2 regions of the Alkalibacterium putridalgicola genome follow, and region 2 is predicted to be linked to the other one. Evidence: predicted binding sites of a transcription regulator. Region 2 holds the regulator's gene; the other holds the start of a gene.
The links. Region 2 encodes HrcA, which represses chaperone genes, less so after heat shock. Its sites were predicted from a motif close to TTAGCACTCNNNNNNNNNGAGTGCTAA; they were not measured.
Positions count from the first base shown of each region.

Region 1: a site for HrcA is predicted at 3,135-3,161, ahead of groES (co-chaperone GroES). Genes of this name have one in related genera too.

Region 1 is NZ_CP162615.1:2,142,162-2,153,686, forward strand. Features, by position in the region: gene ltrA (group II intron reverse transcriptase/maturase) at 1-625, opposite strand, end outside; gene groL (chaperonin GroEL) at 1,093-2,718, opposite strand; gene groES (co-chaperone GroES) at 2,776-3,060, opposite strand; gene AB4027_RS10185 (lysostaphin resistance A-like protein) at 3,302-3,964, shown strand; gene AB4027_RS10190 (YdiK family protein) at 4,000-4,200, shown strand; gene AB4027_RS10195 (redox-sensing transcriptional repressor Rex) at 4,251-4,931, opposite strand; gene AB4027_RS10200 (ABC-F family ATP-binding cassette domain-containing protein) at 5,306-7,258, shown strand; gene tsaD (tRNA (adenosine(37)-N6)-threonylcarbamoyltransferase complex transferase subunit TsaD) at 7,786-8,796, opposite strand; gene rimI (ribosomal protein S18-alanine N-acetyltransferase) at 8,756-9,289, opposite strand; gene rimI (ribosomal protein S18-alanine N-acetyltransferase) at 9,279-9,878, opposite strand; gene tsaB (tRNA (adenosine(37)-N6)-threonylcarbamoyltransferase complex dimerization subunit type 1 TsaB) at 9,865-10,593, opposite strand; gene AB4027_RS10225 (CsbD family protein) at 10,756-10,953, shown strand; gene AB4027_RS10230 (NAD-dependent epimerase/dehydratase family protein) at 11,029-11,525, shown strand, end outside.
Region 2 is NZ_CP162615.1:1,473,982-1,485,506, reverse strand. Features, by position in the region: gene AB4027_RS07000 (PolC-type DNA polymerase III) at 1-1,030, shown strand, start outside; gene rimP (ribosome maturation factor RimP) at 1,190-1,666, shown strand; partial or broken gene nusA (transcription termination factor NusA) at 1,707-2,741, shown strand; gene rnpM (RNase P modulator RnpM) at 3,269-3,565, shown strand; gene AB4027_RS06980 (YlxQ-related RNA-binding protein) at 3,555-3,854, shown strand; gene infB (translation initiation factor IF-2) at 3,877-6,309, shown strand; gene rbfA (30S ribosome-binding factor RbfA) at 6,333-6,689, shown strand; gene truB (tRNA pseudouridine(55) synthase TruB) at 6,814-7,737, shown strand; gene ribF (riboflavin biosynthesis protein RibF) at 7,740-8,696, shown strand; gene hrcA (heat-inducible transcriptional repressor HrcA) at 8,859-9,887, shown strand; gene grpE (nucleotide exchange factor GrpE) at 9,908-10,489, shown strand; gene dnaK (molecular chaperone DnaK) at 10,516-11,525, shown strand, end outside.

The sequences.
Region 1 (11,525 bases), 670 kb from region 2:
TACGGATAATTTTCAGAATCATTTTGTCCTGTATATACTGTTCGAGATAGTACATCAGCTTATCATGATTGAGTGTGTCAAAGCACTGTTTCAGGTCACAATCGACGGCCACTTTGTAGCCTTGCTGATAATAGTCGACACACTCTTTCAGAGCTGTATGATTGCTTTTCCCTTTACGGAACCCATGACTGTGTGGGAGGAAATGTTTATCAATGATAGGTTCTATCACTTGCCTGATGGCTTGCTGGACCACTCGGTCCCGTACCACTGGAATGCCCAGTTTTCGGATACCCCCATTCGCTTTGGGAATTTCCACCCGTCTGACCGGTTGTGGTTTATAGGTGCCGTCTAACAGTTTCTTTTTTAAATACGGACTCATTTCCATGATATGTGATTCTATCTCATTAACTGTCATACCATCTACTCCAGCAGCTCCTTTATTGCGTTTAACAATTTTAGCCGCTTCAAATAGATTCTTCTCACTTACAACGAGCCTCATGAGAGACTCACCATACTTGTCTTTACATTCACCTAGGCGATTACTCCGCACATCTACATACTCTTTCGCTTCCAGCTTATCCCTTTGTAGTTTGCCAACCCGTGGGTCGTTTTCTGCGTTTGTCATAATGCCTAACCTCCAATCTTCAAAGTATTGATATTGTTCGGTCCTTCGGTACATTTTCCCTACTATGACCTCGGCTGACTTCTCGCCATTCGTTGTTACTACTAAGCGCTGACGAGACCTCCCCGGGTAAGAACGACAACCTTCTGCTCACGTCACTGCTTCATTTACTCAATAGAATTCGGGCAGTATCGGACTTCACTTTGTGATGCAAGCTCATCCGTTCTATTAAGCCTTGGTATGAAGTTTCTGTTCGTCAGTGCAAGCATTTGCGTCCGACTTCCTTCAGATTCCGCCTCACGGCGGACACCCTTGTCTTTCGCTAACAGTTCCTACTGCCAAGTCTGTAGTGGACTTTCACCACCAAGTTGTCGCCCATGCCGGGCGCACATCACCAAAGAGGGTAGGACAAAAGTCCTACCCTCTTTTCATCTAAAATATCTATATTGTTCAGGAAATAAATCTCGTTATTACATCATGCCGCCCATGCCGCCGGGATTCATTCCGCCAGCCTGATTGTCATTTTCTTCAGGGATTTCTGCGACAGCTGCTTCTGTTGTAAGAAGTAGGGCTGATACAGATGCAGCATTCTGAAGAGCTGAACGGGTAACTTTAGTTGGATCGATGATACCCGCTTCAACCATATTGACCATTTCCCCAGTTGCGGCGTTAAAGCCAATTCCTGGCTCAACATGTTTCAGACGTTCAACGATGACACTGCCGTCAAGTCCAGCATTTTGAGCGATCTGACGGACAGGTTCTTCCAAAGCACGCAGGACGATCTTCACGCCGGTCTCTTCGTCGCCTTCAGCGTCGATTTCTTCCAGTTTATTTAAGATATTGATATATGCAGTCCCTCCGCCGGCAATCACGCCTTCTTCAACGGCCGCACGTGCAGCATTCAATGCATCTTCAATACGCAGTTTACGTTCTTTGATTTCCGTTTCAGTTGCTGCACCCACTTTGATCACAGCCACACCGCCGGCTAACTTGGCGATACGTTCCTGAAGTTTTTCACGGTCAAACTCAGAGGTGGTTTCTTCAGCTTGAGAACGCAGCATGCCGACACGCTGTTCGATGGATGCTGCATCACCGGCACCTTCAACGATCGTTGTATCATCTTTCGTCACAACGACTTTACCTGCCGTACCTAGCTGGTCGATGGTCATATCTTTAAGATCCAGACCTAAGTCACTTGTAACGACAGTTCCGTTCGTCAGTGTAGCGATATCCTCAAGCATACCTTTACGGCGATCACCGAAGCCAGGTGCTTTAACGGCAACAACATTCAATGTGCCACGGATCTTGTTCAGGACTAATGTAGGAAGAGCTTCGCCTTCGATATCATCAGCAATGATCAGCAGCGGACGATTCTGCTGCATGATATTTTCAAGGACGGGTAAAATCTCCTGAACAGATGAGATTTTCTTGTCTGTGATCAGGACATACGGATTATCAAGACTAGCTTCCATCTTCTCGTTGTCTGTCACCATGTACTGAGATAAGTATCCACGGTCAAACTGCATCCCTTCAACGACATCCAGTTCTGTTTCGATACCTTGAGACTCTTCTATCGTGATTACGCCGTCACTGCCGACTCTTTCCATAGCGTCTGCAAGCAAGTGACCGATTTCCTCGTCTCCGGAAGAGATTGCTGCGATCTGTGCAATAGATTCTTTGTCAGCAACTTGTGTTGAAATCTCGCGAAGTGACTCAACAGCTTTCTTCGTTGCCATTTCGATTCCACGACGGATACCGACCGGGTTAGCACCAGCTGTCACATTTTTCATACCTTCGTTGACGATAGCTTGAGCTAATACAGTTGCTGTAGTTGTACCGTCGCCGGCAATATCGTTGGTTTTGCTTGCCACTTCAACGACCAGCTGGGCACCCATGTTTTCAAATTTATCTTCCAGTTCGATTTCTTTTGCGATCGTGACTCCGTCATTAGTGATTTGAGGAGCACCGAATGATTTATCTAAAATGACGTTTCGGCCTTTTGGACCTAATGTTACTTTAACTGTATTTGCCAGTTTATCTACTCCGCGCAGCATTGCTGCACGGGCATCTTCAGAAAATTTAATATCTTTAGCCATGTTTTAATTCTCTCCTTCGTTGATTATATTGAAAATGAAATCGTTAAAACGAATGAATTATTCGACGATCGCAATGATGTCTGTATCTTTGACAACTAAATATTCGGTCCCCTGATATTTGATCTCAGATCCGGCATATTTTTCAAAGATAACTTTGTCGCCAACTGAAACGGCTGGTTTGGAATAGTTACCATTATCAAGCAGTCTACCTTCTCCTGCAGCGACTACTACGGCTGTCTGTGGTTTTTCTTTGGCAGAATCCGGCAGGACCAAGCCGCTTGCAGTTTTTTCTTCTTCTTTTTTCACTTCAAGAAGTACGCGATTTCCTAAAGGTTTCAACATAATGTAATCCCTCCATAAGTAAATTGTTTGTTTTGTCTTATTTTTTTCACTATCAGCTAGTGAATAAGTGAGTTTTAGCACTCTAACCAGTCGAGTGCTAACTCCAATTCTAAGTATATTCAAAACAGAATGATCTTGCAAGCCCTATCTTAAAAAAACATTCATTTTTCCTTGTGTGGAAACGGACCTCTATTTGTGTTAAATTACTAGTATTGTATATAACAAACAAAGGATGACTTTAATGGATCAAATCACTTTAAATAAAAAAGCGGCAACACGTATCATCATACTTTTCCTGCTTGTTCAAGTCCTGGCAGGGGTCATTCCTGTCTTTCTACCTGAATCATTAGGAACGATAGGATTTTTGACACCGTCACTCGTCCTCTTCACTCTAGGTGCGGTCGGTATGATAGCGATCGAAAAAAGATTTCATATGCATTTTCCATTTGAAAAACCTCTAAACAAGCAGAAGAAAGACGTTCTGCTATGGGGGATCGCCGGTATCTTTATCGCCCTCTTTGCACAGAACCTGGCGAGCATCGTCGAGGTCCAGTTGCTGGGATCACCGATGGAGTCTCAGAATACACAAATGCTTGTCGAAGTGGTCAGAAACTACCCTGTCTTCATCCTTCTCATAGGAGTGGCCGGGCCGGTCATGGAAGAATTCGTATTTCGAAAAGCGATTTTTGGGATGCTCATTGAAAAAACTGGCGGTATCGGTGCAGCGGTCATCAGTTCACTATTGTTTGCTTTCGTCCATTTTGACGGTCTGCTACTTGTCTATTCATCCATGGGGTTTGTATTCTCCTGGCTTTACTTCAAAACCAAGAATATCTGGACACCGATCATTGCGCATTGTCTGATGAATACCCTGGCCGTAATTGCGAACCTATATTTCCTCTGATCATGACTAATTTTCCCACGTAGAAAGGATCCACTATGACAGAAAAACAGCTTAAACTACAAATCGTTTTTAAATATGTATTCTTTGCACTTTTCCTCTTCTTCACCATTGACTCGGTTTCATCAAATGGGTGGGGGTTCTTTTCCTATCTGTTTGCCCTTTTTGCAACAAAGGACTTTGTGAACGGGACACGTTTGGCGCAAGCCTATTACAACATCAAAAAAAGTAAGAGATAACTAAAAGCGTACCCGCTCTAATCAAGCGGGTACGCTTTTTTAATTTCAATTTAGATAATAAAATCATTCAACGGTTCATCCGGGTCATCTGAATTTTCCAGATCCTGATAGTAATTGATAAAGTAGATCAGTGTCTGCAGCTCATTTGTCAAATCAACATTATGGACGCGGATATGTTTAGGCACCGTCACACGGATCGGCGTGAAATTCATGATACCTTTAACTCCACCTTCAACCAGCTGGTTGGCCATATCCTGAGCGATTTCTGAAGGGACTGTTATGATGGCCACATCGATTTGCTGCAGGTCGAGCTGTTCTACCATTTCATCTATGGAGTAGATCGGCACACCTTGATGGATCGTTCCGATCAGTTCATCTTTGACATCAAATCCGGCACTGATGCGGATATTATTATTGCGACGGAAATTATAGTTCAGTAACGCCTGTCCCAAATTACCTACACCGATCAGGGCAACGTTGGTCAGTCTATCCTGATTCAGCGTTTTACTGAAAAAGTTCATTAACGCTTCAACATCATAACCATAACCTCTTTTACCTAGAGCACCGAAATATGAAAAGTCGCGTCGGATCGTTGCGCTGTCCACTTTTACGGCTTCACTTAACTTGGCAGATGAGATGCGTTCCTTGCCTGCTTCATATAAAAACCTCAAATAGCGATAGTACAGCGGCAAACGTCTCGCTGTCGCTTTAGGTATTTTCTTTTCAACCATCATTCATTCTCCTTATCCGATTTTAAATTAACTTTAGTTTAATCATTATAAATTACTGTTTATTCAGTCTTTGTGCATTCACAAACTATAAGTAATATGCCACTTTCTATTATAGCATTAATCTTACTAAATAAAAGTAAAATAGCCTGAATTCTAAGAATATTCATAAACTTTGGAGTACATCTAAATTGTATATATATGAACGTTAAAACGATTAGTGAGCAATCGTACATGATAATAGCTGATTCTTAATTGAGAATGTGATTCACAATATAATCTTATATCACTGGACTCCTGTATTGTTATCTGCTGTATGTATGCTAAACTATTAAGAGATGAATTAAGGTAATTTTTATGAAAATGAGGATACTAACATGATACTTTTACAAACTGAAAAAATTTCGCGTTATTTCGGTGCAGATAAACTGTTCGATAATGTCTCCATTGAAATCAAAGACAACGCACGTATCGGTCTGGTCGGAAGGAACGGTGCCGGCAAAACGACCCTGCTTGAAATATTATCCGGTCGGGAAGAACCGGATTCCGGAAATATCCACAAGAAAAAGGATATCACCATCGGTTACCTTGATCAGTACACAGGACTCGACTCCTCGCTGACGATTTGGGATGAAATGATGAAAATCGCCGAACCACTGCTTGATATGGAACAACAGATGCGCGACATCGAATCGCAGCTGAGCGATCCAGCCCTTGAAAAATCGGGCCGTGACTATGACGAACTGCTTAAACGCTACGATACCCTGCAATTGACTTTTCATGAAAAAAACGGCTATGGGATCGAGAGCGAGATCCGTTCCGTCCTTCATGGCTTCAGGTTTTATGAAGAAGACTATGACACGCCAATACAAAATCTGTCAGGCGGACAGAAAACACGCCTAGCCCTTGCCCAGCTGCTTTTAGAGAAAAAAGATTTGCTGATTCTGGATGAACCGACCAACCATCTGGATATCGATACGCTTTCCTGGCTGGAAACGTATCTGCAGAACTATTCCAAAGCCCTCCTGATCGTTTCTCACGACCGGTACTTTTTAGACAAGGTGATCAACGAGGTTTACGAAGTGAGCAGAGGGTCCGTGGATTATTTCCCGGGCAACTATACGAATTATCTGAAATTAAAAGCAGAAAAAATCAAACGTGAATGGAAGGTCTTTGAGAAACAGCAGAAAAAAATCGCTAAACTCGAAGATTTTGTCGACAAAAATATCGTACGTGCCTCAACCACAAAACGGGCACAGGCTCGCCGAAAACAGCTGGAGAAAATGGACCCTTTATCCAAGCCGCAAAATGACGAAAAAAGCGCCCATTTCCAGTTCCAGACAGGTAGAGAATCGGGACAGATCGTTCTGCAGACTGACGATTTGACCATCGGATATGAAACCACTGCTCTCTCGAGTCATATCGATCTGGACATCCGAAAAGAGGAGTCGATTGCTGTCGTCGGACCCAATGGGATCGGAAAAACGACACTGCTGAAAACGGTCAATCAGATGATCCCCGCTCTTGGCGGTAATGTTTCATACGGAGCAAAAGTCGATCTGGGATATTATGATCAGGAACAGAATCTGTTGAATAATAAGAAAACGGTATTGAATGAAGTGTGGGACGACCATCCTAGTCTCCCGGAACAGACGATACGAACATTGTTAGGTTCTTTTCTCTTCAGCGGTGATGATGTCGAAAAATCCATCGCCTCTTTAAGTGGTGGCGAAAAAGCGCGTGTGGCTTTAGCCAAACTGTCCTTGGAAAAGAATAATTTCCTGCTTTTAGACGAACCAACCAACCATCTGGACATCGATTCAAAAGAAGTCCTTGAAAACGCCCTTATCGATTATACAGGCACTTTGCTGTTCGTCTCTCATGACCGTTACTTTATTAACCGTCTGGCCACAAAAGTCATTGAGTTGAACGAGAATGGCGCTGATGTCTATCTTGGGGACTACGATTATTACCTTCAAAAGAAAGCCGAGCTCGAAGCCCTGGAACAACTGACGTCTTCTGAAAAAGAAGAGGAAGACGGACAGAGTGATTCTTCTCCTTCAACCACGAAACAATCGTTTGAAGCACAGAAAGAGAATCAGAAGAATCAGCGGAAGCTTGAACGTGCTGTTCAAGCTATCGAAGATGAACTCGAAGAACTGGAAGAAAAGATACAGTCTGTCCAGGAAGCCTTGAGTGAACCGGAGATATCCAATGATTTTGAAGAGCTCGAACGTCTCGCCAAAAAAAATCAGGAACTGCAGTCCAAGCAAGAAACCTTGCTTGAGGAATGGGAAGAAAAACAGCTCGCCTTGGACGATTTGAATTAATTGAAAAAGCAGCAGATCAGGATGTAACATCTCCTGATCTGCTGCTTTCATTATTTTCTGATCTTTTATTGGTTTTTATGTTTAGAGAGTGCCCTTCACAGCTCCGCAATCTCCTTAAAGGTCACTCTCTGGTCATTTGTGTGACCTTTATTACTTCGTAAATCTCGTGAAGGGCACGCAATTGTCTTTTCCGTGACCTCCACTGCTTCCTAAATCTCGTGAAGGGCACGCAATTCACTTTTCCGTGACTTTCACCGCTTCCTAAACTTCTCGAAGGGCACGCATTTTCCTTTTGCGTTACCTCCACTGCTCCTCACTCTTCACGAAGGGCACGCGATTCACTTTTGCGTTACCTCCGCTGCTTCTCACTCTTCACGAAGGGCACGCAATTGTCTTTTCCGTGACCTCCACTGCTCCTCACTCTTCACGAAGGGCACGCAATCGTCGATAAATATAAAAAGACAGCGATGTATCAGAAAATAGCTGATACATCGCTGCTGAAAATCAGTTAATATAGATAATCTACCTTATACTGATAATCCTGGTCTGCCGTTTAGTGAAAAATCGGCGTAATTATTGTTTTTAAGCTGAACATATGCAGCAGCGCCGATCATTGCGGCATTATCTCCGCACAATTCGAGCGGCGGGATAAGCAGTTCCACATCGGTCAGTTCTTCAGACACTGCTTTCTCCAAAGCGGTGCGCAGGCCTTTATTGGCAGCCACTCCCCCAGCCAGGATCAGCTGTCTGACATTTTTCTCCTTGGCTGCCCGTATCGTCTTGTCGACAAGTACATCGATCACAGCAGCCTGAAAACTTGCGGCCAGATCATTGGCGTTGATTTCCTCATTTTTCTGCTTCGCATTATGGACGGTATTGATGAACGAACTTTTCAATCCACTGAAACTGAAATCGAAATTATCATCCTGGATCATTGCTCGCGGAAATTCATACGTATCTTTCCCTTCATGAGCCATCTGATCGATATGTTTACCGCCTGGGTAAGGCACACCCAGCACGCGCCCGATCTTATCGTATGCTTCACCGGCGGCATCATCACGTGTTTCTCCGACGATCTCATAAGAATCTTCAGACGCCATATAGAGAAGCTCCGTATGCCCTCCACTGACGACTAAGGACAGCAGCGGGAATTCAAGAGGCGTGACTAACTGGTTTGCAAAAATGTGGCCTTTGATATGATTCACGGCGATCAGCGGCAGATCGTGAGCAAACGCAATAGCTTTCGCCGCATTCACACCGATCAAAAGAGCGCCGACTAAGCCGGGACCTTCAGTGACCGCTACAGCATCGAGATCCTCATAAGAGACTTCGGCCTTTTCCAGTGCTTCTTCAATGATCAGCGTGATCTGCTCGACATGGTGCCGGCTGGCGATTTCCGGGACGACGCCGCCGAACCGCTGGTGACTTTTGATCTGCGAAGCGACAATATTTGATAGAATCGTCTGTCCGTTTTCGATAACGGCCGCACTTGTTTCATCACAACTTGTCTCTATCGCTAATATCAGCTTCTTTTCCATTCTCTTCCTTCTTTCTCATTCTGCATTTCATAACGAGCGCATCTTCCCCCGGCTCAGTATAATAGCCTGTTCTAGACGAAATCACATCGAAGTGATTCTTCCTGTAAAAGGTCCGTGCCTTTTTATTGGACTTTCTGACCTCCAGAAAGATCGCTTCGACCCCTTTTATCCGGCATTCTTCTTTGAACCGCTTAAGTAAAGCACGGGCGATTTTCTTCTTCTGAAATTTTTTAGATACCACGATCGTATATATTTCAGCTTCATCCAGAAGCAGTTTGCCGCCAATGTAACCGACAAGCTGTCCATCCACTTCCGCGACGAAAAACACCAGATCCTCTCTGCCTAAGGTTTCCTTATACTGCTTGTACGTCCACGGTGCACCGTATCGGAAGGACTGATCGGCAATGTCGTAGAATCGCTCGTAATTTTCTTCATTGAAATCATACCGCCGTATGATCGGCTGTATTTTCTTCCTGTCCTGATCATTCTTCATAGATCGACTCTTCAGTGGGATCAGCGAGCGGACGGACCATTTCGAGTGCATCTTCATGGTCTCTTGCATAATATCCTTTTTTCACTCGGCCTTCTTCAAAGCCAAGGGTACGATACAGACTCTGAGCAGTATCGTTGGATACTCTCACTTCCAGTGTCACTTTTTCAATACCCTCTTCCTGTGCGAGTCGAATAATTTCTTTCAGTAAGTACGTTGCTATGCCTTTTTTCTCATAGGCAGGAATCGTAGCTATATTGGTGATATGAGCTTCCTGTGTCACGAACCAGGCACCTACGAAGGCGACCGGTTTGTCATCGTCATATATGACGATATAGAAAGCATTTTTATTATAGCGGATTTCATGCAAAACGGCTGTACGATTCCAGGGCGTCAGGCCATTATAACAAAGGCGTTCGATCTGAAGGATACCATCGACGTCTCCCTCATCTGCTATCTTTGCTTTTAAAAAATGCTCGTCAGAGAGACCATAAAAAGGCTGGTGAAGTTTTACTCGGGTTGAAATGGGTAAAAACGATTTAGTCGTTGACTTGGCTACTCTTTCAGATATCCATTCCTTAAAGTTTTTCAATCCACCCGCCTCCTTGTTTAAAGTCAGGATGTGCCTCCATCCAGTTCTGTTCTGCCTCTGCCAGCTTCAGATATTCCGGTTCAAATACATGTTTGTTTTCAGGTTCACGGTTTTTCCCGCGTTCTGCCAGGACGCTTGCGCGAGCAAAATGTCGGCTGGAAGGCAGTTCGATCAGTCTTTCTCCACATTCTTCCTCGAATAACTCCATATGTTTGAGTCTGTCTTCACCCAGCAGCTGAAGGGGACCATCCAGCTGTTTTAAGTATTTCGCCCACTGCTCTGCTGAGATGTGGGTGTCTTTTTCCACCTGGACAAGCGTATTGTCCTGATACTGATACAGGCCTGTATATATATTGCCGCGTCGTGCATCAAACAGCGGTATACAATACGAACCTTCTATCTGAGCTCCGTTTGCGGCCAGGACTTCCAGGCTGGACACGCCGACAAGTTCGATATCCAGACTAAAGGCAAGAGTCTTGGCGACCGTAACTCCGATACGGACGCCGGTATAAGATCCCGGACCTTTAGCCACGACGATGCGTGTCAGATCTTTGGGTCTCCATTCCGCTTCTTTCATCATTTCCTCGATCGCCGGCATCAGCTGAATACTGTGATTACGTTTCACGTTGACTGTCCGTTCGATGATCAATCGGTCATCATCGAGCAAAGCGACAGACATTAACTGGTTAGATGTATCTATAGCCAATATTCTCATTCTTAGACTCCTCTGGTCATCAATCTATTTAGATTAAGTTTAGCACAATCTGACGCCTTTGAGAAACGATTCCGACGGGATACAGCCATATCTTTTGCAAAAATTTATTTCGCATCATACAATAAAAGTGAACAAAATTCGACGAAGAAGGAGCGAGTGTATATGACTGATGAAAACAAAGAAAGTTTGAAGCATAAAGCAGAAGGTGCCAAAGACAAGGCAGTCGGAGCAGCCAAAGACGCTTACGGTGGCGCAACCGATGACTTAGGAAAGCAAGCTGAAGGCAAGGCCCAGAAAGCTGAAGGTCACGCACATGAAGCTGTTGGCGAAGCCAAAGAAGATGACAAAAACCGTAGATAGGTTTCAACTACTCTCCATCCTTAACTGTCTAAGGATGGAGTCCTTATTTCCATAAAGTATCCAAGGAGGATCGACATGAGCAGAATTTTAATAACGGGGGCGACGGGCACGATCGGTACCAATCTGACCAGACACTTGAAAGGAAAACACGATTTGGTGCTTGTCGATATCGATTTTTCATCCTTTCCGGAAGACTTGAAACAGGGTGTTGAGATCATTAAAGACGATCTCATTGAGTTGGAGGCCTGGGATGGGTTGCTTGATGATGTCGAGTATGTCATTCAACTTGCCGCTAATCCGGATCCAGACGCTGATTTTTACGACGAACTGGTTGGTTTGAACTATGTGCTGCCGCAGAACCTTTATAAAAAGGCATTGGAAGCATCCAACTTGAAACGGATCATTTTTGCCAGCTCCATCCACGCCAGCGATGCCTATCCGGATAACGTCCAGGTCAAGACAACAGACCAGCCACGACCGGATGATTTATACGGTGTTTCAAAAGTGTATATCGAGGCCCTGGCAAGCTACTATGCCTTCAATAAAGGTATCGAGTCCATCGGTATCCGCAT
Region 2 (11,525 bases):
TCCGAGTATGATCCGTATGCTCCAGGACTTATCGGGGATCGATCCATTAGACATCCCGGTTAATGATCCGGATGTCATGAAACTGTTCAGCGGGACAGAAGTTTTGGGCGTTACAGAAGAGCAGATCTTCTCAAAAACCGGAACCTTAGGCGTCCCCGAGTTCGGTACGCGTTTCGTTCGTCAGATGCTGGAACAGACGAAACCGACGACCTTTGCGGAACTGCTCCAGATCTCAGGTTTGTCTCACGGGACCGATGTATGGCTTGGGAATGCTGAAGAACTGATCAGACAGCACAATATCCCCTTGTCGGAAGTAATCGGGTGTCGAGATGACATCATGATCTATCTGCAGCATAAGGGACTGGAAGACGGTCTGGCCTTTCAGATCATGGAATATGTCAGAAAAGGTCGCGGGATCCCTGATGACTGGCAGAAAGAAATGCGAAACAATGACGTCCCGGAATGGTATATCGCTTCCTGTCTGAAAATCAAGTACATGTTCCCTAAAGCCCATGCCGCTGCCTATATCCTTATGGCTCTGCGTGTGGCCTACTTTAAAGTGCACCATCCTTTATATTATTACGCGGCTTACTTTTCGATTCGGGCCAGTGACTTCGACCTGGAAGCCATGTCCAAAGGGAAAGAAGGCATCAAAGCTTGTATGAAGGAAATCACCGCTAAAGGCATGGATGCATCGACGAAAGAGAAGAACCTTTTAACTGTGCTTGAAATAGCGAATGAAATGGTCGAACGCGGTTTTTCATTCAAGATGGTCAACATCGATGAATCGGACGCGAAAGATTTTCTGATCCAGGACGATGCCCTGCTGGCACCGTTCAGAGCTGTCCCTTCGCTTGGTGGAAGTGTGGCCAATGCTATCGTGGAAGCCAGAAAAGACGGACCTTTCTTGTCTAAAGAGGACTTGTCCAGAAGAGGGAAAGTCTCTAAAACAGTCATGGAATACCTGGAAACCAATCAGGCGCTGGTAGGCCTGCCTGATGAGAATCAATTATCGTTATTTGATTTGTAATGTAAAAGTGTCAAAGTTGCGACAGCGTCGTATCTATGGTACACTGATAACGAATCGAGCGAGATAGACTGAGGAAAGAGTGAGCGAATCCGCTCACTCTTTTTCACAGCCTTTATTTAAAAAGAAATTAACCGGACAGTATGTCTGAGAGGAGTGAAGATGTCGTTGAATACAGTGGAAAAAGTGAAAGAATTATCTCGACCTGTGGCAGCAGACCTTGGGTATGAGCTAGTCGATGTCGAGTATGTAAAAGAAGGTAAAAACTGGTTTTTACGTTTATATATCGATAAAGCAAACGGCGTAGATCTGGATGATTGTGCTCTGTTCAGTGAAAAAGTTGGAGAAATGTTGGATGCGATCGAACCAGACCCGATCCCTCATGCTTATTATCTGGAAGTCTCTTCTCCAGGTGCTGAAAGACCGCTTCGTTCAGACGAAGATATGAAAAACGCAGTGGGTCAGTATATCCATGTCAAGTTACATGGTGAAATAAATGGCCAGAATGCCTATGAAGGCACACTGAAAGAGTGGCACGACAGTCATATCATATTGACCATCAAAGATAAGACCAGACGTAAAGATTTGGAGATCGAAAAGAAACACATAGCTAAGGCTCGATTAGCTATCGAATTTTAAATCCACACTGCGTCAGGAAATGATTAAAAGGAGTAAAAATATGAGTAAAGAATTAATATCTGCTCTTGAGACTTTAGAAAAAGAAAAGGGTATTTCTAAAGAGGTTGTTATCGATGCACTTGAAGCTGCCCTTGTATCAGCGTATAAGCGCAATTATGGGACGTCTCAGAACGTTGAAGTCGATTTCAATGAGAAGAAAGGCTCGATCACTGTTTATCAGGTCAAGGAAGTCGTTGAAGATGTCTATGACTCACAGCTTGAGATCAGCCTGGAAGAAGCGCGTGAACGCAAAAAAGCGTATGAAATCGGAGACAAGATCAAATTCGAAGTCACGCCGAAAAACTTCGGACGTATTGCTGCTCAGACGGCCAAGCAGGTCATCATGCAGCGTATGAGAGAAGCTGAACGCTCGATCATCTACAATGAATACATTCAGTATGAAGACGACCTGATGACTGGGACAGTAGAACGACAGGACAACAAGTTCATCTACATCAACCTAGGTAAAGTTGAAGCCGTTCTGTCCAAGCGTGACCAGATCGAGAATGAAACCTATGAAACGCATGACCGCATCAAAGTCTACGTCAGCAAGGTCGAAAACTCGACGAAAGGCCCGCAGGTTTTTGTCAGCCGTACACATCCTAACCTGATCAAACGTCTGTTTGAACAGGAAGTGCCGGAGATATATGATGGCATCGTTGAAATCGTGTCGATCGCCCGTGAAGCCGGCGACCGTTCCAAGATCGCTGTCTTCTCCCGTGATGAGAACGTTGATCCGGTCGGTACCTGTGTCGGGCCAAGAGGCTCACGTGTACAAGCTATTGTAAACGAGCTGAACGGTGAGAACATGGATATCGTTGAATGGGACAAAGATCCTTCAGTCTACATCAAGAATGCTCTGAATCCAGCGCAAGTCGTTGATGTTCAGTTTGACGAAGACCAGCACTCCTGCGTCATCGTCGTTCCGGATTATCAGCTGTCGCTGGCGATCGGCAAGCGCGGTCAAAATGTGCGTCTGGCAGCGAAACTGACAGGATTCAAGATCGATATCAAATCTGAATCCGACATGGAAGCTCTGGCGGAAGAGTCTGATGAATTGAAAGATGATTCATTCTTTGAAGCGTTGAGTGAAAACGATGCGGATGCAGCGAATGACCTTGAATCGATCTCTGAGGCACCTTCACTATTTGAAGATGACGAATCTACAGATGTAAAAGCCTACAATGATGACAATGTATCGGATGATGCAGATTCAACTGTATTAGCCGAAGACAGTAATCAGATGGACAGACAGCCTGGAGAACCAGTCATGGAAACAGACTTTCAGACCGGCGAACTTGATCCCAATGATACCGAAGACTTGATCGAATTCGCAGAAGAAAGAGACGGCATGGGCGAAGAAGAAGGTTATGAAGCGTCAATGGAAGAAGTTGAAGAAGCGACTTTTTCAGAAGACGATGAGCCGACCCCGACAAGTGGTGGACAAGGCGAGCCGCCGTTTACTGATAATGAGGAACGACGATTCCCTGAAAATCAGGAAACGACATTCTCTGATGATGAAAATATTGGAAAATAAAACAATGCGGAATAAGGTGGGGAATTATGCAGAAGCGTAAGATACCTATGAGAAAATGTGTTGTCTCCGGCGAAATGAAACCAAAGAAAGACATGGTGCGTATCGTTAGAAATAAAGAAGGCGAGGTCTCGATCGATCCGACAGGCAAGAAAAACGGACGCGGTGCTTATGTCTCTTTAGACACTGAACTCGTTATGAAAGCTAAAAAGAAAAAGATGCTGGACCAGGCATTGAATGCGCAGGTCGATGACTCTTTTTACGATGAACTGATCGACTACATTGAGTATAAGAAGGCAAGAATGGAAATCGAAAATGAACAATAACGAACGGGCTTTAAATCTGTTAGGATTGGCTCAACGTGCGGGCAAGCTGATATCAGGTGAATCGCTCGTTTTACAATCCGTAAGATCGAACAAGGCGAAGATTGTCTGTCTCGCGTCTGACGCAAGCGACAATACGTCAAAACAATTTTTGAATAAGTGTGAGTATTATGATGTGCCTCTCGTAACAGCTTTTACACGGGATCAGATCTCTCATGCTTTGGGGAAGGACCGGACAGTATGTGCCCTCATGGATGATGGTTTTATGCATTCCCTTCAAAAATTGCTCTAATTAAGAACGGGAAGGTGATTAAATGGGCAAAAAGAGAGTCTATGAATTCGCGAAAGAAAATAATGTAGCAAGCAAAGATGTGCTGGATAAAGCAAAAAAACTGGGGTTCGATTACAGCAGCCACATGTCTTCAATGGAAGACAATGAGGTCAGTAAGCTGAAAACGGCATTGAGTCAGAAAGAATCTCCAAAAGAAAAGCCGGCAAAACCTCAAGGTCAGACTGATAAGAAAAACAGTTCAGATCAGAACAAACCGGCTGCAAAAAAACAGTCTAATGAATCATACAAAGCGGCTGGCAAACGTGATGCTCGTCCAAACTCGAATCAGCGTCAAAACAACCAATCAAAACCCGCTGACCGATCTAAACAAGGAACACAAAGCAACCAGTCAAACAAAAAAAATGAGAAAACTTCTCAACACAGTAAAGGACAAAAGAATATAAATAATAAAAAAACGTCATCTCAACCAAAAAACACTAAGAAAAAAGCTGCGCCTAAAGCTAACCAAAGTCAGACACCGGAATTACCTAAACGAACGACTGATGAAAAACAGAAACAGTCATTTGAAAACAAACGCAGACGTAATTCAAGACAGCACAGAGGTATCCACGGTGGACCTGCCGGAGCAAGAAGACGTAAGGGTAAGAAGAACCAGAAGCCGCAGACACCTGTGACTCCGCGTAAGCATAAAGAGCTGCCGGAAGTCCTGGAGTATACGGACGGCATGACTATTGCCGAACTAGCGAAAAAACTCCACCGTGAACCAGCTGAAATCGTGAAAAAACTGTTCATGATGGGTGTTATGGCTACTCAGAACCAGTCACTTGACAGTGAAACGATCGAGTTGCTGGCTACTGAATACGGTATCGAAACGGAAGAGAAAGTTCAGATCGATATGACCGACTTCGACACCTTCTTCGATCAGGAACCTAACGAAGAAAACATGGTCACTCGTCCACCTACTGTTACGATCATGGGACACGTTGACCATGGTAAAACGACCTTACTTGACAGTCTGCGTGAAACGAAAGTAACGGAAGGCGAAGCCGGCGGGATCACTCAGCATATCGGTGCCTATCAGGTCAAAGAAAACGGCAAGACGATCACTTTCCTAGATACACCTGGACACGCCGCATTTACAACGATGCGTGCCCGTGGTGCTGATGTTACTGATATCGCGATCATAGTCGTTGCTGCAGACGATGGGGTCATGCCTCAAACCGTTGAAGCGATCAATCACGCTAAAGCTGCTGAAGTACCGATCATTGTTGCAGTCAATAAAGTCGATAAGCCTGGAGCAAATCCTGACCGTGTGATGCAGGAACTGACAGAATACGGACTTATCCCTGAAGCATGGGGCGGAGAAACGATCTTTGTTCAGATCTCAGCGTTATTCAATCAGAATCTGGACGAACTGCTTGAAATGATCCTGCTTGTTGCTGAAGTCGAAGAACTGAAAGCCGATCCTAAACGCTTGGCTATCGGAACAGTTATTGAAGCAAGACTAGATAAATCACAGGGCTCTATTGCCACACTGCTTGTACAGGAAGGTACACTCCATCAGGGAGAACCTATTGTTGTAGGGAATACTTTTGGGCGTGTGAGAACGATGACAAACGACAAAGGACGTCGCGTCAAAGAAGCCGGACCATCGACTCCAGTCGAGATAACTGGCTTGAACGATACGCCACAAGCTGGCGACCGTTTCGTTGTCTTTGAAGATGAAAAAACAGCAAGACAAGTGGGCGAATCAAGAGCATCAGCTGCAACTGAAGCACAACGTTCAACGAAAAGTAAAGTTACGCTGGAAAACTTGTTCGACAGCCTGGAAGAAGGCGAACTGAAATCAGTAAATGTCATCATCAAAGCTGACGTACAAGGTTCAGCAGAAGCACTGGCAGCAAGTCTTGAGAAAATCGAAGTCGAAGGTGTCAAGATCGACATCATCCATACTGGTGTTGGTGCCATCAACGAGAGTGATATCACTTTAGCTTCTGCAAGTTCAGCGATCATCATTGGCTTTAATGTCAGACCGACTGTTCAGGCTAAAGAAAGTGCCAGCCGTGAAGAAGTCGATATCCGTACGCACCGTGTCATCTATAATGCCATCGATGAAATCGAAGCAGCGATGACAGGTATGCTGGATCCTGAATTCGAAGAAAAAGTTACCGGTCAGGTCACTGTCCGAGAAACATATGATGTTTCCAACGTTGGTACGATTGCCGGCTGTTTCGTCACTGACGGAGTCATTAAACGCAGCAGTTCGATTCGTCTGATCAGAAACGGCGTGGTCAAGCATGAAGGCGAACTTTCAAGCCTGAAACGCTTCAAAGATGATGCGAAAGAAGTCAGAAACGGCTACGAATGTGGTCTGACGATCGCAGGATACAACGACATCGAAATTGACGATGTAATCGAAGCCTATGAAATGGTCGAAGTTGAAAGAAAGAGATAAAATCTTAAGGACAGGTGAATAATATGCCTAACTATAGAGTGGGTAGAGTCTCACAGGAAATACAGAAAGAAGTCACGGACATCCTGCGCAAGCGTGTCCGTGATCCACGTGTCGAAGGTGTGACCGTAACGGGTGTTGATGTGACAGGCGACCTGCAGCAGGCAACGATCTATTACAGCACACTTTCTGACGACAAAGACAGCGTCAATCAGACACAGACGGGTCTTGAAAAAGCGACAGGTCTGATCAGGAAAGAATTGGGTAATCGACTGTCTCTTTATAAGACGCCTGAATTAACGTTTGCCCGCGACGAATCTGTTGCATACGGCAGCAAGATCGATCAGTTATTGAACAAAATAAAAGAAGAGCAAGACGAATAAGTCTATAAGTAAGATTTGAAGTCGTTTTTCTTAGCAAAAGAAAAGAGGAGAATCTTTGTTTAGTGAACATTGATTCTCTTTTCTTTTGTAAATTTTTAATATGGAATAGATCAAGGAGGATACGATGGAAGGATTATTACCTATATGGAAAGAAAGAGGCATGACAAGTCACGATTGTGTTTTTAAATTAAGAAAAATACTTAATATGAAAAAAATCGGCCATTCCGGTACGCTGGATCCGGATGTTGACGGAGTTCTGCCTGTAGCGATCGGTAAAGCAACAAAAGTCATCGAATACATGATGGATTCTGAAAAGATCTATACCGGAGAGATCACGCTTGGATTCTCAACGACGACAGAAGACCGTTCGGGCGAGATCGTTGAAAAGGAACCTGTGAGCAGTGAAATCGATGAAGCGTCTATCGACAGGGTATTATCCGAATTCGATGGGGTCATCACGCAGACACCTCCGATGTATTCCGCAGTGAAGATAAACGGCAAACGCTTATATGAATATGCCAGAGAAGGAAAAGTCATTGACAGACCTTCCAGAGAAGTGATGATCCATTCCTTCGACCGGACTTCCGACGTAAAGAGGGATGAGGAGAACGCCACATTGTCTTTTTCTTTCAAGGTCGTATGCGGCAAAGGAACCTATGTGAGGACCCTTGCTGTCGATGTCGGCAGAAAACTGGGTGTTCCATCACATATGTCAGATCTGACCAGAGAAGCAAGCAGTGGCTTTGACCGAGAAGAAGCATTGACGCTCTCTCAGATCCAGTCACTGGTCGATGATGGCAGCATTGATGATCACATTCTTCCGCTTGAACGTGCACTCGTTCATATGCCGAGATATGATCTGACTAAAGAAGAATACCTTCTGGTCAAAAACGGAAGCCGTCTTGAACGGGAGAAGTATATGAAAAATAAAGAAGACGAAATCGTCTTCTATTATATGAACAAGGCCGCAGCCATTTATAAGGTCCACCCGACCAAGAAAGACCTTATAAAACCGGCAAAGGTTTTGAGAAATGAAATGGTGGTGTAAAGATGGATATCAGAAGAATTCATCATCCCTATAAAAAAGAAGAGATAGGCAGCGAAGAAATCGTTCTGGTCTTAGGTTTTTTTGATGGCGTACACCGAGGGCATCAGGCGGTTATCAGCAAAGGTGTAGAAATAGCAAAGGAAAAAGGACTGAAATGTGCTGTCATGACGTTCAACCGGCACCCTGCTTTTGTCTACCGCAGTTTCGATCCGGATAAACATACGTATCTGACGCCTCTTGATCGTAAAGAAGAAATCATCAGAAATTTAGATGTCGATATTCTTTATGAAGTGGCGTTCACTGCACGCTTTGGCCGCTTGTCTCCTCAGGACTTTGTCGATCAGTATATCGTTGGATGGAATGCCAAAGTCGTTGTCGCCGGCTTTGATTATACCTACGGAAAAGCAGCAGAAGCGAATATGAACACCATGCCGGTATATGCAAAAGGGCGCTTTGAAATCGTCAAAGTGGATAAAAAAGTCGATGCTGAAGATAAAATCAGTTCAACGCGTATTCGCCGGTATATCAGTGAAGGAAAACTGAAACAGGCGAATGAACTCCTCGGTTATATCTATGAAACGAGCGGATTCGTCATTCACGGAGATGCCAGAGGAAGAGACCTTGGATACCCGACTGCAAACATCTATCCTCACCCCTATGTTATGGTACCTAAACGCGGAGTTTATGCCGTTAAATTATGGGTAGACGGAAAATGGCTGGATGGGATGGCATCGATCGGTTACAACCCAACATTCGGACATCGACCAAGTTATTCCATAGAAGTACATATCTTTGACTTCAATGAAGATATATACGGCGAGGACGTCAAAGTGAAATGGGTCGATTATCTGAGAGATGAAGTAAAATTCAATTCTGCCGAAGAGCTGATCGAAAGACTGGACCAGGATGAACTGGATGCTAAAGAAAGTTTGTCAAAGGTCAAAATAAATCAGATTTAATTGTTGACAGTAATCAATAGATTTGTTAAATTATAGATGTGTTAGCACTCGATAACTTCGAGTGCTAATTTAATGAAAGCTCACAGAAACAAAGCGCAGAGGACCTTTACTGTGCTTTGCCTAGTCTCTAATGATGCAGGATGCATCAAGGAGTGATTACACATGTTAACAAAGAGACAATTAATTATTCTAGATGCTCTCATTCGACTGTATACATCAACGGGTCAGCCGATCGGTTCGAAAACCATTCTGATCGACACGGCTATCGAAGCCAGTTCAGCTACGATAAGAAATGAACTGAGTCAGCTTGAAAAGCTGGGATTCATTCAGAAGACACATTCGTCGTCTGGAAGAATACCTTCTCTCAAGGGATACCGTTTCTATATCGACCATCTTATGCGGCCGCAGGAAGTGGCTAAGGATAAGATGAAGATCATCAGTGACGTATTAGGGAACCATGTAAAGCAAATGGACGATATCATGCATCAGTCGGCTCAGCTATTGTCTGATCTGACAAATTACACGGCTATTGTCTTGGGACCAAGGGCTGAAACAAGTCGCCTGACTGGGTTTAGACTTCTGGCATTGAATGACAACCATGTCATGGCTATCATTCAGACAGACAAAGGGACGATAGAAAATAAAGTATTCCGCATGCCTAAGACGATCAATGAGGCTGATCTGGTAAAAGTCACTAACATATTCAACCACCATTTAGTTGGTCATACGTTAACTGAAGTGGCCAGAAGACTCCAGCGTGACATTCCTCTCTTGATCAGGAAATACGCGTCAAATGCCGCAGAAATGTTTTTATCCATCGAATCAGTCTTTAAGGAATCAACTGAGTCGAGACATCACATTTCCGGCAAACTGAATATTCTGGATTTTTCTGAGAATATTGACACCCAAAAACTGAAATCGTTGTATACGATGCTGGATAGCAGTGGCGATCTATACGCGCTGGTCGATCAGATCAATGATGACTTCGTTGTAAAAATCGGGGAAGAAATAAATCATGACTTACTGAAAGACTTCAGTCTGGTCACGACGACTTACAACGTGAGCAGCTATGGAAAAGGTGTCATCGCAGTACTTGGACCAACGAGTATGGCTTATGATGAAACGTTCGGTGTACTTGATGTGTTTAGAAAAAAGTTGACACACACACTACTGGAGTATTATTTAGAATAATCAGGAAATGAGGAAGAGTTGTGAAAGATAATAAAGAGAAGCGCAAGCAGGAAGAGACAGACGAAACGTCACAGGAAGATGCTGCTGAGAAAGAATCAGTGATCATCGAAGAAGAAACAGCAGGCACAGATCCAGCTGAAAAATCAGAACAGAGTGAACTGGATAAAGTTTACAAAGAACTGGATGACGTGACTGACCGTTACCTTAGACTTCAGGCAGAACTGGCTAACATACGCAAGCGCCAGGAGCGTGAACGTCAGGATCTTCGTCGTTTCAGCTCTCAGTCACTGGCCAAGGAACTTATTCCTGTTCTGGATAATCTGGAAAGAGCCTTGACGATAGAAGCTGATACTGAAGCTGGAGAGAACCTGAAAAAAGGAATCGAAATGGTTCACAGCAGTTTCCTTCAGGCTTTTGAAAAAGAAGGGATCGAAGTGATCGATCCGTTGGGCGAACCGTTCGATCCTAACTATCATGAAGCCTATACGCAAGTACCGGCTAATGAAGGTCAGGAAAGCAATGAAGTCGCTCAAGTATTTGAAAAAGGATATAAACTGCACGAACGTGTCTTACGTGCTGCAAAAGTATCTGTTACATTATAAAAATCAAAGTAAAGGTGAGATAAATCATGGGAAAAATCATTGGTATCGACTTAGGAACAACAAACTCAGCAGTTGCCGTTTTAGAAGGCGGAGAAGCTAAAATCATCCCTAATAAAGAAGGGAACCGTACAACACCATCTGTCGTTTCATTTAAAAACGGCGAAGTACAAGTGGGCGAGGTTGCTAAACGTCAGGCGATCACTAACCCGAATACGGTCAGCTCGATCAAACGTCACATGGGTGAAGACTACAAAGTTGAAGCAGAAGGCAAGAGCTATTCACCACAGCAGATCTCAGCATTCATTTTACAGCACATCAAAGATTATGCTGAAGACTATCTAGGTGAAACAGTAACAAATGCTGTTATTACTGTCCCTGCTTACTTCAACGATTCACAGCGTCAGGCAACTAAAGATGCCGGTAAGATCGCTGGACTTGAAGTAGACCGTATCGTTAATGAACCAACAGCTGCATCACTGGCTTATGGTCTTGATAAAGTAGAAAAAGATGAAAAAATCCTGGTCTTTGACTTAGGCGGCGGAACATTCGACGTTTCTATTCTTGAACTGGGCGACGGTGTCTTTGAAGTTATGGCTACTGCAGGTGACAACCACCTGGGTGGAGATGACTTTGACGAGAAAATCATCGACTATCTTGTTGCTGAATTCAAAAAAGAAAACGGCGTAGATCTGTCTAAAGACAAAATGGCTGTTCAGCGTTTGAAAGATGCTGCTGAAAAAGCTAAAAAAGACTTGTCAGGTGTTTCTCAGACACAAATCAGCCTGCCATTCATTTCTGCCGGCGAATCAGGTCCATTGCACCTGGAAATCACTCTGACACGTGCTAAATTTGATGAAATCACAGACAGCCTGGTTGAACGTACGAAACAACCTGTCCGTCAAGCATTGAAAGATGCCGGTTTATCAAAATCAGACATTGACGAAGTTATCCTTGTTGGTGGATCCACACGTATCCCAGCAGTCGTTGATACAGTGAAAAAAGAAACAGGCAAAGAGCCTAACCGTTCAGTCAACCC